DNA from 3 places in the Flavobacterium magnesitis genome. Region 2 is predicted to be linked to each of the others. Evidence: riboswitches for the same ligand, from Rfam matches in the RefSeq annotation. Region 2 holds a riboswitch; each other region holds the start of a gene.
The links. A riboswitch is a leader RNA that binds a small molecule or an ion and turns the genes downstream of it on or off. The one in region 2 is predicted to bind cobalamin.
Positions count from the first base shown of each region.

Region 1: it holds a riboswitch for cobalamin, as region 2 does, so the genes downstream of both, AAGV33_RS10110 (TonB-dependent receptor plug domain-containing protein) here and AAGV33_RS13680 (TonB-dependent receptor) in region 2, are expected to answer to the same signal.
Region 3: it holds a riboswitch for cobalamin, as region 2 does, so the genes downstream of both, AAGV33_RS07845 (PKD-like domain-containing protein) here and AAGV33_RS13680 (TonB-dependent receptor) in region 2, are expected to answer to the same signal.

Region 1 is NZ_JBCFQK010000013.1:30,307-34,708, reverse strand. Features, by position in the region: gene cobT (nicotinate-nucleotide--dimethylbenzimidazole phosphoribosyltransferase) at 1-644, shown strand, start outside; gene AAGV33_RS10120 (adenosylcobinamide-GDP ribazoletransferase) at 707-1,519, shown strand; gene cobC (alpha-ribazole phosphatase) at 1,504-2,025, shown strand; cobalamin riboswitch at 2,122-2,385, shown strand; gene AAGV33_RS10110 (TonB-dependent receptor plug domain-containing protein) at 2,482-4,392, shown strand.
Region 2 is NZ_JBCFQK010000023.1:29,817-34,218, reverse strand. Features, by position in the region: gene AAGV33_RS13695 (Smr/MutS family protein) at 1-102, shown strand, start outside; gene AAGV33_RS13690 (hypothetical protein) at 179-1,156, opposite strand; gene AAGV33_RS13685 (cysteine desulfurase family protein) at 1,239-2,363, shown strand; cobalamin riboswitch at 2,464-2,672, shown strand; gene AAGV33_RS13680 (TonB-dependent receptor) at 2,790-4,402, shown strand, end outside.
Region 3 is NZ_JBCFQK010000009.1:15,452-19,853, forward strand. Features, by position in the region: gene AAGV33_RS07835 (FecR family protein) at 78-1,229, opposite strand; gene AAGV33_RS07840 (RNA polymerase sigma factor) at 1,332-1,916, opposite strand; cobalamin riboswitch at 2,174-2,411, shown strand; gene AAGV33_RS07845 (PKD-like domain-containing protein) at 2,709-3,845, shown strand; gene AAGV33_RS07850 (LacI family DNA-binding transcriptional regulator) at 4,131-4,402, shown strand, end outside.

The sequences.
Region 1 (4,402 bases), on a different contig from region 2:
ATTCGTTTTTAAACGGTCCAGCGATGACCGAAATGCAAATGAATTTGTGTTTTAGCAAAGGAAGTGAAATTGTAGCGGCCATTGCAAAACAAGGAGGCAATTGTATTGGTTTTGGCGAAATGGGAATAGGCAATACGGCTACAGCTTCGGTTTTAATGAGTGTGATTTGTAATTTTTCTATTGAAGATTGCGTAGGCAGAGGCACAGGAGTTGATGACGAGAAACTGCAATTTAAGATTGATATTCTAAGAAAAGCAGTTGAAAATTATAAAGGAGAGAACGATTTAGAAAGTTATTTGGCTTATTTTGGAGGCTTTGAAATTTTGCAAATGGCAGGTGGAATGCTTGAGGCTTACCAACAGAATATGATTTTTCTAGTAGATGGTTTTATTTGCAGTGTTGCTTTTTTAGTGGCTTTCAAAAAAAATCCTGCTATAATGAATAACGCTATTTTTAGCCATCAATCGGCAGAAAAAGCACATAAAAAACTATTGGATTATCTGGGGGTTTCAGCTGTTTTACAACTCGATTTGAGATTAGGAGAAGGAACGGGTTGTGCGCTTGTGTTTCCAATAATTGAATCGGCTGTGGCTTTTTTAAACGAGATGGCAAGTTTTGAAAGTGCTGGTGTGAGTGAGAAGTAGATAGCAGAAGGCAGATTCAGAAAGCAGAAAAGAGATTTTAGATTTAAAGAATTTACAAAATAATGAAAAAAGAACTCCATATATTTTTTACGACATTGCTATTTTACACCCGAATTCCTTGCCCTAAAAACATCAATCATCATCCAGATTATTTAAACAAAGCTTCGAGGTATTTTCCTCTAATAGGCTGGATTGTAGGAGGAATAAGTTTTGTGGTTTTCTATCTTTCTACCTTAATTTTTTCTATTGAAATTGCTGTAGTGCTTTCGATGATTACCAGTATTCTAGTTACAGGTGCTTTTCATGAAGATGGTTTTGCTGATGTTTGTGATGGTTTTGGTGGCGGATGGACCAAAGAAAAGATTCTTTTAATCATGAAAGACAGTGCTATAGGAGCGTATGGAGCGATTGGTTTAGTTTTACTGTTTTTATTAAAGTTTCAGAGTTTGGTTCAATTAACAAACAATACTCAAATACCAGATTTTGGTTTCGGAATTTGGAATTTAAATTTTGGAATTTTTCTTCTCTTTATGAGTGCTCATGCTCTGAGCCGTCTAGCTGCAATATCAATTGTTTTTACGCATCAATATTCAAGAGAAGATGCAACTAGCAAAAGCAAACCGATTGCTCAAAATTTTACATGGAGAGAAGTAGTTGGCGCTTTCTTGTTTGGATTATTACCACTTTTAATATTGGCTGTTTTTTTCTGGCAAATACTTTTAGTTCTAATTCCCGTTTTCTTATTCCGATTTTTTCTGGCTCGTTATTTCCAAAAATGGATAGACGGTTACACTGGTGATTGTCTTGGTGCAACACAACAAGTTTGTGAAGTTGTTTTTTATCTGTCAAGTATTGCAATATGGAAGTTTATTTAGTTCGGCATACCGAAACAACTTGCGAAAAAGGCATTTGTTATGGACAATCCGATGTGGATTTGAAAGAACCTTTTTTAGAACCTTTTAAATCAATAAAGAAACAAATATCATCGGATGCAATTGTTTTTTCGAGTCCATTATCTCGTTGTATGCTTTTGGCCAATTATTTATCGCCATCAATTAGTGTCGATTCGAGGCTGATGGAAATGAATTTTGGCGATTGGGAAATGAAAAATTGGGATGCTATTCCCGAAGCTGATTTCACCCCCTGGATGACCGATTTTGTGAATGTAGCCGTTCCTAATGGCGAATCTTTCGTTGCTTTACACCATCGTGTAACTGATTTTTTGGCGACACTTGTTTCAGAATATAATTCGAAAAAAATAGTGATTGTTACCCACGCCGGAGTAATCCGAAGTATTTTGTGTGCCATTTCAAATTTGCCATTGAAAGATGCTTTTACTAATAAAGTAGATTTTGGAGCTGTCATAAAAATAGAATTATAACTTGAATTGAAGTTATTTATTTCGCTGGTTTTTAGTTTTTTATATGTGCTTAATCAAATATCGATATAAATTTGATTTTTAGCTGAATTAAGTTTTATCTTTGCCGCCGTATTGAGGTTGTTGTTTTTCTATCGAAAAAGAGCATTAAAAGGGAATCAGGTTAAATACCTGAGCTGTACCCGCAACTGTAAGCTATCAAGCTTGTTGTTATCTACAAAACCACTGTTTGAAGGTGGGAAGTTAGAAGTTAGAGGTTAGAAGTTTAATACTTCTTACTTCGTATTTCTGATTTCCAACTTAAAATGGGAAGGTAAACAACAAGACGCAAGCCAGGAGACCTGCCTATTACATCGAGTATCAAACTTTCGGGAAAAAAGGTTTGGGTATGGGTTATTCTATGCTTTTCTCCCATTTATTAGTCATGTAACAGAAAAAACTGTTATTAATTGTTTTAAAATGAACAAAAAAATCGTTCGTATTAGTGCGTTATTCGTATTAGTAAGTGCTTGTGCTTTTGCGCAAAAAAAAGGAGTTGTGCTTCCAGTAACCAATGAACTAGAGGAAGTGGTTATTTCGGATTCTAAATTTGCTTTGCCAAAGGAAAAATCAGGAAAAGTGATTGTGAAAATTACATCTGAGGATTTGAAAAAAAGACCAGGACAATCCATAGCTGAGGTTTTGAGTACTGTAGCAGGGGTTGAAGTTAATGGAAATCAAAGTAGTCCTGGGAAAAATTTGAGTTATTATATCAGAGGAGGACGTAATCGTCAGACATTAATTTTGATTGATGGTGTTCCTGTAACTGATGCTTCGGGAATTAATTTAGATTACGATTTACGTTTAATTCCTGTACAACAAGTAGAAAGCATTGAGATAATGAAAGGAGCAGCCAGCACGCTTTATGGTTCTGGAGCTGCTACAGGAGTAATTAATATTACCCTTAAGAAAGCAGAAAAAAAAGCTGTTGCAGGAAATGTTTACATGAGTTTAGGAACACAAACGGATGCAAAAGACAAGGATTATTCAGTTCAGGATTACAATCAAGGATTCTCATTTAATGGAAGAACCGAGAAGTTTAACTATTTTGCATCTTTAAATAGTACTGAAACTACTGGTATTTCGGAAGCTAGACCAGCTTTAGATACAGATACTTTTGAAGCGGATAGTTTTTCAAGAGTAAATGGTTTAGTAAAATTTGGCTTTACGCCAACAAAAAAATTGAGTTTTGATTTTTTTGCGAATTACGACCGACTTAAAAATGATTTTGATGCTGCTTCATTTGTAGATAATGCAAATAATTTTAATAAGTCAGAACAATATCGTGTAGGTTTTTCTCCAAAATACACATATAATAAAGGGGAGTTAATTGTTAATACAGCTGCTAGTTTGATGAATAGAGCATCTTTTAGTGGAAGTTTAACAGATTATAAATCTAGAAATGTAAATGTAGATGCATTTAATAAATATCAAATTGCATCTGAATTATTTATTGTAACAGGAGCTCAGTTTCAGTTTTTTGATATGTCAATAAATGGTTTGTATAGTCAACTTTCAGATGAAGTGGCTAAATTTAATTTGATTGATCCTTATGTAACTGCTGTTTATAATTCTGATTTTGGATTAAATATCAATACTGGAGCTCGATTGAATGTTCATAGTAAATACGGAAGTAATTTTGTTTACAATATCAATCCATCATTTTCTTTCAGTGAAATTCCTTTAAAATTAATAACTTCATACAGTACAGCATATATAACGCCAAGTTTGTATCAATTATACGATGGATTTTCGGGTAACTTAGATTTGACTCCGGAAAAAAACAGCACTTTAGAGGCTGGTTTTGAATTGGGATTATTAGACGAAAAATTAAATATTAATTCAGTAGCTTTTTATAGAGAACAAAATAACACCATTGGATATGTTTCTAGTTATATAAATGTTGAAGGAAAGAATAATGTAAGAGGTGTTGAAACCATGTTTTCTTATATTTTGTCAGATAAATTAAGATTGAATGGAAATTATACTTTTACTCAATTTGAGGAAGCCTTAACTTTTAGTCAGCGTATTCCAAAGCACAAAGCCAATGCCTCAGTGGATTATCAACCCACAATTAGAACATTTTTCAATATTAGCTATCAATATGTTGATCAAAGAGCAGATGCTTTTTATGATTCAAATTTTGCAGCTGTACCTGTTACTTTGGATTCTTATCAGTTATTAAATGCTACTGCCAGATACGAGCTTATAAAAAATAGAATGACGGTTTTTGCAACTGCTACAAATATTTTAAACGAAGACTTTTATGAAGTTATTGGGTATACTACCCGAGGAAGAAACTTTAAATTAGGTTTAAATATCAATTTATAGTATTAAATTT
Region 2 (4,402 bases):
TTTTTATTAGGACGTTATGATAATATTGATTTTCAAGAAGCCAATTATCAAAAATACGGTCAGGGTGCTACTGAAGTTTTTATCAAGCAAAGTAAAAAATAATAGCATTTACAACTTACAAAAAACGCTCATTTGAATAGTCCAAATGAGCGTTTTTTTATTTTCTAGATTATAGAAATTAATTAGTTGTGGTAAATAATTCTCCTAGAATATAACTATCTCCAAGAGTAAAATTACTAATTCCTTTTTGTAAAGAAACTTTTTTAAGTACTATAGTGTGTTTGAAACTAGTTGGGCCATTAGTTGTTGTCGTAACTTCAATAATACCGCTTTCGCCACTTACTCCCGCTTTACCATCCCATTGTTGATTAAGTACAGGAGTAGTAGGAGTAGTATCGTTGCAAAAATAATCACCAGTTAATAAACCTCCGCCTGTAAATGAACGATAGATGAATACGTTTGTAGTAGTTCCTATAAGTCCTGTTCTTGGTGTATTAAGAGGTGTCACTTCGTTTGCAATTAAACTTGGATCGATGTCTAAGATTAAAGCTGCGCTAGTGGTGTAATTATATATCTCATTAGATGAAGTACATTTCTCTAATGTCTGATCAAAATTAAATGGTAGAGGTGTAATTATAGATTTGTAATTGCCAAAAGGAAATGTTTCGTACACCTGTGTCCCTACAGCTTTTGCAAAAGTTACATTTTTTAACACAATGTTATGGTTATATCCTGTAATTTTTGTACTGTTATTTGCTTCATTATTAGGTTCTATAATAGCACTAGTTACAATTCTTATTTTACCAGCTGTAGCTGTCCATTGGTCGGTAATAACAGGAGTTGCTGGAGCAATAGTTTCACAAATATTGTTAGAGGTTACTGTTCCGTTGTAAAAACGATACACTACTCTATTAGTTGTAGTACTGATGTCTAACTCAACCGTCTCATTATCAGCAGTAAGTTCAGTAGGGAAATTAGTTTCAGGAATTTCCAGTAATAAGGCTTCTTTTTCTTTTAGTTTGTAGATAATATCATTAGTACTACAACTTTGAGTTGAGGTAACGTCTTCAAAGCTAATATCTTCTTGAGTTAAATCTCCATCATCGCAAGCGTTAAATAGTGCTAATAAAACCAATAGGCTTAGGGCTTTTTTCATCTTAAAAATTTTGACAAAAATAGGCAAAAAATGACAAATTTTATTCCGCTTTTGATAATTGATATTTTATAACTTTGCAACAATGAAAAAAATATACCTCGATAACGCCTCTACTACTGCAATCCGACCAGAAGTTATTCAAGAAATGACTAAAATAATGACGGAAGATTATGGAAATCCTTCATCAACGCATAGTTTTGGGCGAAATGCTAAAAACAGATTGGAACTTTCCAGAAAATCTATTGCCAAACAACTGAATGTAAATGCTCAGGAAATTATTTTTACTTCTGGAGGAACAGAAGGAAACAATTGGATTTTGCGTTCGGCAGTTCAGGATTTGCAAGTCAAACGAATCATTAGCAGTAAAATAGAACATCATGCTGTTTTACTGGCTATTACGGCTTTGCAAAAAGAATTTTCTATTCAGGTAGATTATGTTAATGTGTTGCCAAATGGTACAATCGATTTGACTCATTTGTCTGATTTGCTTTCTCAGGAAGTAAAAACATTGGTAAGTTTAATGCACATTAATAACGAAATTGGTACTGCTTTAGATTTGGAGCGAGTAGGTGTAATCTGCAAGCAGTATAATGCTTTGTTTCATTCGGATACGGTGCAATCGATGGGGAAAATGCCATTGGATTTGCAAACCATTGCTGTGGATTTTGTTTTGGCAAGTGCGCATAAATTTCATGGACCTAAAGGAGTGGGATTTGCATTTGTTAGAAAAAATTCGGGATTGCAACCTCTTTTTTATGGAGGCGAACAAGAAAAAGGTTTGCGTGCAGGAACCGAAGCGGTACATCAAATTGCAGGAATGGCAAAGGCTTTAGAAATTTCATATTCGAATTTAGATTCCGAAAAAGAGCATATCACTGCTGTTAAAAATTATCTGATTGAGCAATTAGAAAAAAACTTCCCAGGTTTTGAAATCAACGGAAAGAGCGAAGGTTTTTATAATATTATCAATGTTTTATTGCCTTTCTCAGAGGAAAAAACAGCAATGATTTTATTTCATTTGGATATGCGAGGCATTGCCGTTTCTCGTGGAAGTGCTTGCCAGAGCGGAAGCATTCGACCTTCTCATGTATTAGCCGAAATACTTTCTGATGATTTAATTAAAAAACCAAGTTTGCGTATTTCCTTCAGTCATTATAATACTAAAGAAGATATTGACGGCTTAATTGAAGCTTTAAAAACGGTTTAATATTCTATTTTTAAAGCCAATCTAATTGATTTATTGAAGATTAGGTTTTCAATACATAATTTATACTTCTTATCATACTTGTTTTATTAAAGTTAGTATTAACTTTGCGCCAGATTTTGGTCTGTTTTTTCTGGATTTTTAAGAAAAAATAGTTAAAAGGGAATCAGGTGCAAATCCTGAACAGACCCGCTACTGTAAGTTCTAGTAAAAGTCTTTAAACGTTACTAATGCCATTGTTCGCCCCGGCGGATGAGAAGGTTGTTTAAAGATGGGACAAGTCAGGAGACCTGCCACAATTATATAGTTTAAGACTTTCGAGGAATAAAGTCAAAGGACAAGCAATTAACCTGTTATTTTATAGCGGGAATAATTCTTATGTTTCTTGATAATTACATCCTAAAGTGAGTTTTTATAATTTAATTAGTGATGTGTAATACAAAAAAAACATTTTTTTTCGTTTTCATTCTTTTTGTTCCTTTTTTACTTCATTCTCAGGTAGCTAAAGATAGTTTACAGCTTCTGAAAGAGGTTAAAATCAATTCAAAACCACCGTATCAGGAAGTAATTCCAGTACAAAGTCTTTCCGGAAAACAACTTGAAAATTTAGCCAGCCACAACGTTGCAGATGCGCTTCGGTATTTTGCCGGAACCCAAATCAAAGATTACGGTGGACTTGGCGGACTTAAAACGGTTGATGTTCGAAATATGGGAACGCATCATGTAGGTGTTTTTTATGACGGAATTCAGTTAGGAAATGCACAAAACGGAGTGACCGATTTAGGAAAATATTCCTTGGATGATATGGAATCCCTGACAATGTATAACGGTCAAAAAAGTGAAATTTTCCAATCAGCAAAAGACTTTGCAGCGGCTTCTACCATTTACTTAAGAACGAAACGTCCTGTTTTTGAAGGTAATAAAAAAAGCAATCTACTGGTTCGATACAAAACCATGTCTATCAATTACAATGATCCGTCTTTTAGATGGGAACAAAAATTAAGTGATAAAGTCAGTTTGAGTTTGAGTTCGGAATTTATAAAATCGAATGGAGAATATAAATTCAGATACAAAAGAAACAATCAGGATGGTTCTGTAGCTTATGATACCACTGCAACCCGAATGAATAGTGATATTACAGCACTCAGAATAGAATCAGGACTTTATGGAAAAATAAATAAGGGTTCCTGGGATGCCAAAGTATATTATTACGATTCCGAAAGAGGAGCGCCGGGAGCTATTGTAGAGAATAAGTTTTCGGATGGTTTCAGGCAAAATGACAAGAATTTTTTCACTCAGGCTTTTTTAGTTAAAGACTTTACAGAAAAATATAAATTTCAGGCAAGAGCAAAATATGCTTATGATTATACGCACTATATAGCCAGAGATACTACTAGTGTTTTAGGCGAAACCGTAACTGAAAGTGCTCAATCTGACGATAGTTATTATCAAAGTGAAGCCTATTTTTCGGCAGTAAATATGTACAGTATTTTGCCTAGTTGGGATGTTTCACTTTCTACCGATTTTCAGTACAACAAACTTGATGCGACCCGAAGAGGAATCCAAACCCAATTTTCTTTTCCGCAACGGTATACCACTTTAGTTTCATTGGCTACAGCCTATAGATTGGGCGGATTTAAAATTTTGAGTAGTGTTATTGGAACTCACGTAAAAGAAGAGGTGGAATACAATGCCAAACCACCTGACAAAACCGAATTTACTCCTGCCATATTTCTTGGTTATACTCCATTTAAAAAGTATGATTTTAATTTAAGGGCTTTCGCCAAACGCATTTTCAGAATGCCCACTTTCAATGATTTGTATTATACAATGGTTGGATCCAGTACTTTGAGACCCGAATATATGAATCAGTACGATATTGGTTTTACTTATAATTTACCAGCAAAAGGATTTTTTGATAAATTTTCTATTCAGGTTGATGGCTATTATACGAATACCAAGGACAAAATTGTGGCTGCTCCAACCGGGAATTTATTCCGCTGGATGATGACTAATATGGGGCAGGTAAAAGGACATGGAAT
Region 3 (4,402 bases), on a different contig from region 2:
GACAATGGTTTAATTAATATATGGGAGGGAAGTAGTTAGGCAACCGCAAATTATCTAAACTACTGCCCCTCTTTTTTTTATTTTAGTATCAAAATTTTATTTTTAAATTCATATTTATTTATAATTCCTGAGTTTTTAATAGATCTTAAAATTTCATCGATATTTCTATCTTTTATTAGAACGCCATTAAATTGTTCTTTTTTAATGGATTCGTTTTCAAAAATAACCTGAATATCATACCATCTTGACAACACTTTCATAATCTCGTCCAGTGGTTTATCTTCAAAACTAAAAACACCATTTTTCCAGCAAATATCATTGTAGACATCAACCTTGGCTATTTTTACTTTATTGGTTTTAATATTAAAATTGGCACGTTGATTCGGAATTAAATTCTGCTTTACATTAGCAAATTCCATTTCGACTTTTCCTTCTACTAAAGTGGTAGCAATATTCGAATCGTCTTTGTAGGCTTTTATATTAAATTCGGTACCTATTACGTGGATTTTTTGAGATTTCTGAGTTACTGTAAAACCAGCTCCTTTATGAGCTGTACTTGGAGACACCTCAAAATAAGCTTCTCCGTAAACTAGTTCCACTCCTCTGGTTTTTCCTTCTACAAAATGTACCGGGAACTTCAATTGGGTTTCTGAGTTCAGCCAAACTTTTGTTCCATCAGAAAGTGTAATCGCAAACTGTCCGCCTCTTGGAATAGTCAAATAATGATACGCCACTTTTTTGGAACCCGAATTGGATTTGTTGTATAATAATTCTTTTCCTGTACTGTTTACGTTTTTATTATTGTAAGTTTTACCTTTTTCTAAAACAACAGTAGAACCATCTTCCAAAGTTAGCATTGCTTTATCAGTACCAACTTCAATTTTGTTTGGAACAGCTGCAACAACAGGAGTTGTTTTTTGTTGATTAAAAAAAGCTGTAAATGTTATCAACAACACTGCCGATGCTGCAACAACATATTTAAAGAAAGGCTTTTGGTATAACGGAATTACTTTAGTTGCTTCGTTTTTATCGAAATTCAATTCCAAACGGATTTTTTCATGCATTCTTTGCTGAACATCTTCTTTGGATCCTAAGTGAGCAGGCCAATTTTCGATTTCCTGATTATTTAAGAAGAAATTCAGCAGTTTGTCTAATTCCTCTTTCGTAATAGAACCATCGAGAAGTTTACTAACTAATTCTGAAAAATAGTGTTGGTGATTTAAACTCATTTGTTCGTTTTTTGTATGCTTATATAACTAAGTCTCCAAAAAAACGTTTCACACCTGTTCTATTTGTAATTATTTTTACTTTTTTTTACACATATTGCTTTTTTACTTTAAAAAAAACAAGATAAACTCAACACTTACGGCTACTCCAAGCGATTCTTTCAAAATTTTCAATGCTTTAGAAATATGTCCTTCAACGGTGCGTTGCGAAATATTTAATTGCTCTGCAATCTCTTTATTAGACAACATGTTTTCTCTGCTCAGCTTATAAACCTCTTTACATTTATCCGGTAGAGTATCAATAATGGAATCTAAAAGATGAATTAATTCTTCATGCATTAACTTGGTTTCAGGATTAGAAGTTTCAATTTTACTTTCAAAATTGTCGAACAACTCATCTTTCGCCATTTTTTTATTTTTGCTAAAATGATCATACACTTTGTAAACAGTACTGGTATACAAATAACTTTTCAAAGAAACTTTTATCTGCAAATTTGCTCTTCTTTGCCACAACGAAATAAAAACTTCCTGAACTATGTCTTCACAAACCGATCTGTCTTTAACAAGATTGTATGCTGCCAAAAACATCATTTCCCAATATTCCTTATAGATAATAGTCAAAGCATCTTCTTCACCTTCCTGAAGACGTTTAACAAGATCTACATCAGTATATTTATTTGCAAATGCCATTTAAAACACATTTAATTGTTATTGCATCAAATCTAAAAATAAATAATTGATTTTCGAATATCTTAAAAATTTAACATAAAATTTTATTAAACACAGAGAACTATCCCTACAAACACTGAAGATTTTATAGTTTTAAAAATTACACTCAATAGTTAGCTCTTGCTTTAAGGTCAAAATGAAAGCTACAGCATTTGAAAACCAAAATAAAAACCTCTTATTTTTTTATAAAACAATTCTTTAACTCCAAAAAGTTTACCTACTTTTGCGCCCGCAATGGTTTGGCTCTATTTTTCGGTAGAGTCAACTAAGAGGGAATCAGGTGTAAATCCTGAACAAGCCCGTTACTGTAAGTTCCATGCAACATTTTGACAGATTTTAAGAAATAAAATTTTCTAGTAAATCTTATCTTTTGCCACTGTCTCGCTTCAAAACGAGATGGGAAGGCGGTTCAAAATGGGAACAAGTCAGGAGACCTGCCACTGCATATAAACTGAAGCTTTCGTGGATCAGAGCTTTCAACACAAAAGAACCCAATTTAGATTTGGTTTTCATTTTTTCCGATACTACTATTTTTAGTAAAATAGAACTTTATGCGTCTATGTAAATCTATATTACATGGAGGTTTAGCACTGTTTGTATGCATTGTATTTAAAAATACTTCATACAAACAGAACCAACTTCCTGTACTTAAAAAAGAGTTCAACTCTTTAAAACCGCACTATTTGAGTGAGGTGATTCTGCATTTCTTCAAATTAAAAAACATCAATAAACAATAACCTTTAAAATTAAAAAATGAAGAAAATTCTCTTTACCCTATCCGTAATCTTATCCTTAACTGCATGTTCTGATGACGAAATTGCATCACCAGAAATCGGCCTTACAGAACCAGATGGCGGTTATACAATTGACAAAATGCAGTGGCTTCGCATCCAACCTGAAGTAAAAAATGCTAATGATGCTACTTTTTCATGGTCTTTAGAAGGGGAAGAAATTGCCGCTACAGCTAATTTAGTTTACGTTTTTGCCGAAGCTGGAACTTACAACCTTGAATTTAAAGCAAAAAATGCTGGTGGCGAAAATGCTAAAATTTTCTCTGTAACAGTAAATGAAAAAACTTATTTGAACAAAATCACTCAGGTATTTGATTTTCTTCCAGCCCCTGGGCAATCTGTCAATAAGCTTCCCGCTGCAATTGATAAAGACACAGATAAAGCTACTAAAGATACAGACGAAACAATGCGTGTAAAAGCCGAAACTAGCTTAACGAGTAATAGCATGGTTAGTCTTGGAGGTTTTGGTGGTTATGTAGTATTTGGTTTTGATCACACTGTAGTCAACAAAGAAGGAAATGATTTTATTGTAAAAAGTAACGCACTTGCCACCTGGGCAGAACCAGGTACAATTATGGTTTCTTATGATGCCAATGGAAACGGAAAAGCCGATGACGAATGGTATGAGATTGCAGGTTCTGAATACAACAAAGAAACAACCATTAAAAATTATGAAATGACCTATTATAAACCAGAAACCGAACCTACCAATGCAAGTGAGCCTAATTACATTCGCTGGACGGATAACCAAGGGCAAACAGGTTATATCTCTAAAAATTCTTTTAACAGACAAGCTTATTACCCAGTATGGAAAGGAGCAACTATTACTTTTAAAGGTACTTTCCTAAAATCTAATATTGCAGGTAGTGGCAATAGTTGGTCTAATCTTCCTTACGAATGGGGTTATAGCGACAACTGGGCAAATACTAACGAAAAAGCACAAATCAACATTGACTGGGCTGTTGATAAAGATGGTAATGCTGTAAAATTACAAGGAATCGATTTTGTAAAAGTCTATACTTCCAACAGAGCTGAAGGTGGATGGTTAGGAGAAGTTTCTACCGAAGTTTCAGGATTTACCGATTTGAATCTTCCATAAATAAAATTTAAAAATTGCCCCAAAAGCTCCGGAGAAATCTTGAGCTTTTTTTATTTAAGTAATTAAAATTAAACAATATGTTTTTTTTAACCACATAAGTCATATAAGTTTTTTATCTTATCTAGTATCTTACTTAATAAATTAAGACCATATAAGGTATGGCGGTATATTATATGACAAATAAATTATTCTTATTAGTTCCAATCCTTATTTTTCAAAAATTTAACTCCCTTGAATTTCGTTATTTCAAAATAAAATTCTATTTTCGTAAACGATTACGGAAAAATGAAAAATAAAATAACCATTAGCGATATTGCCAAAGAATTAGGAATTGCTCCTGCTACGGTTTCCCGTGCGTTGAGTAATCATCCTGAAATAAGTGCGAGTACAAAGAAAAAAGTAAAAGCCGTTGCCGAACGTTTGGATTATATGCCCAACAAAATAGCTTCTTCGTTACGCTCTGGAAAAACAAAAGTCATTGGAGTTTTAATTCCAACAGCCGAACATTTATTTTTTGGATCCGTAATTCACGGCATTTCAAATTTGGCGAGCCAGCA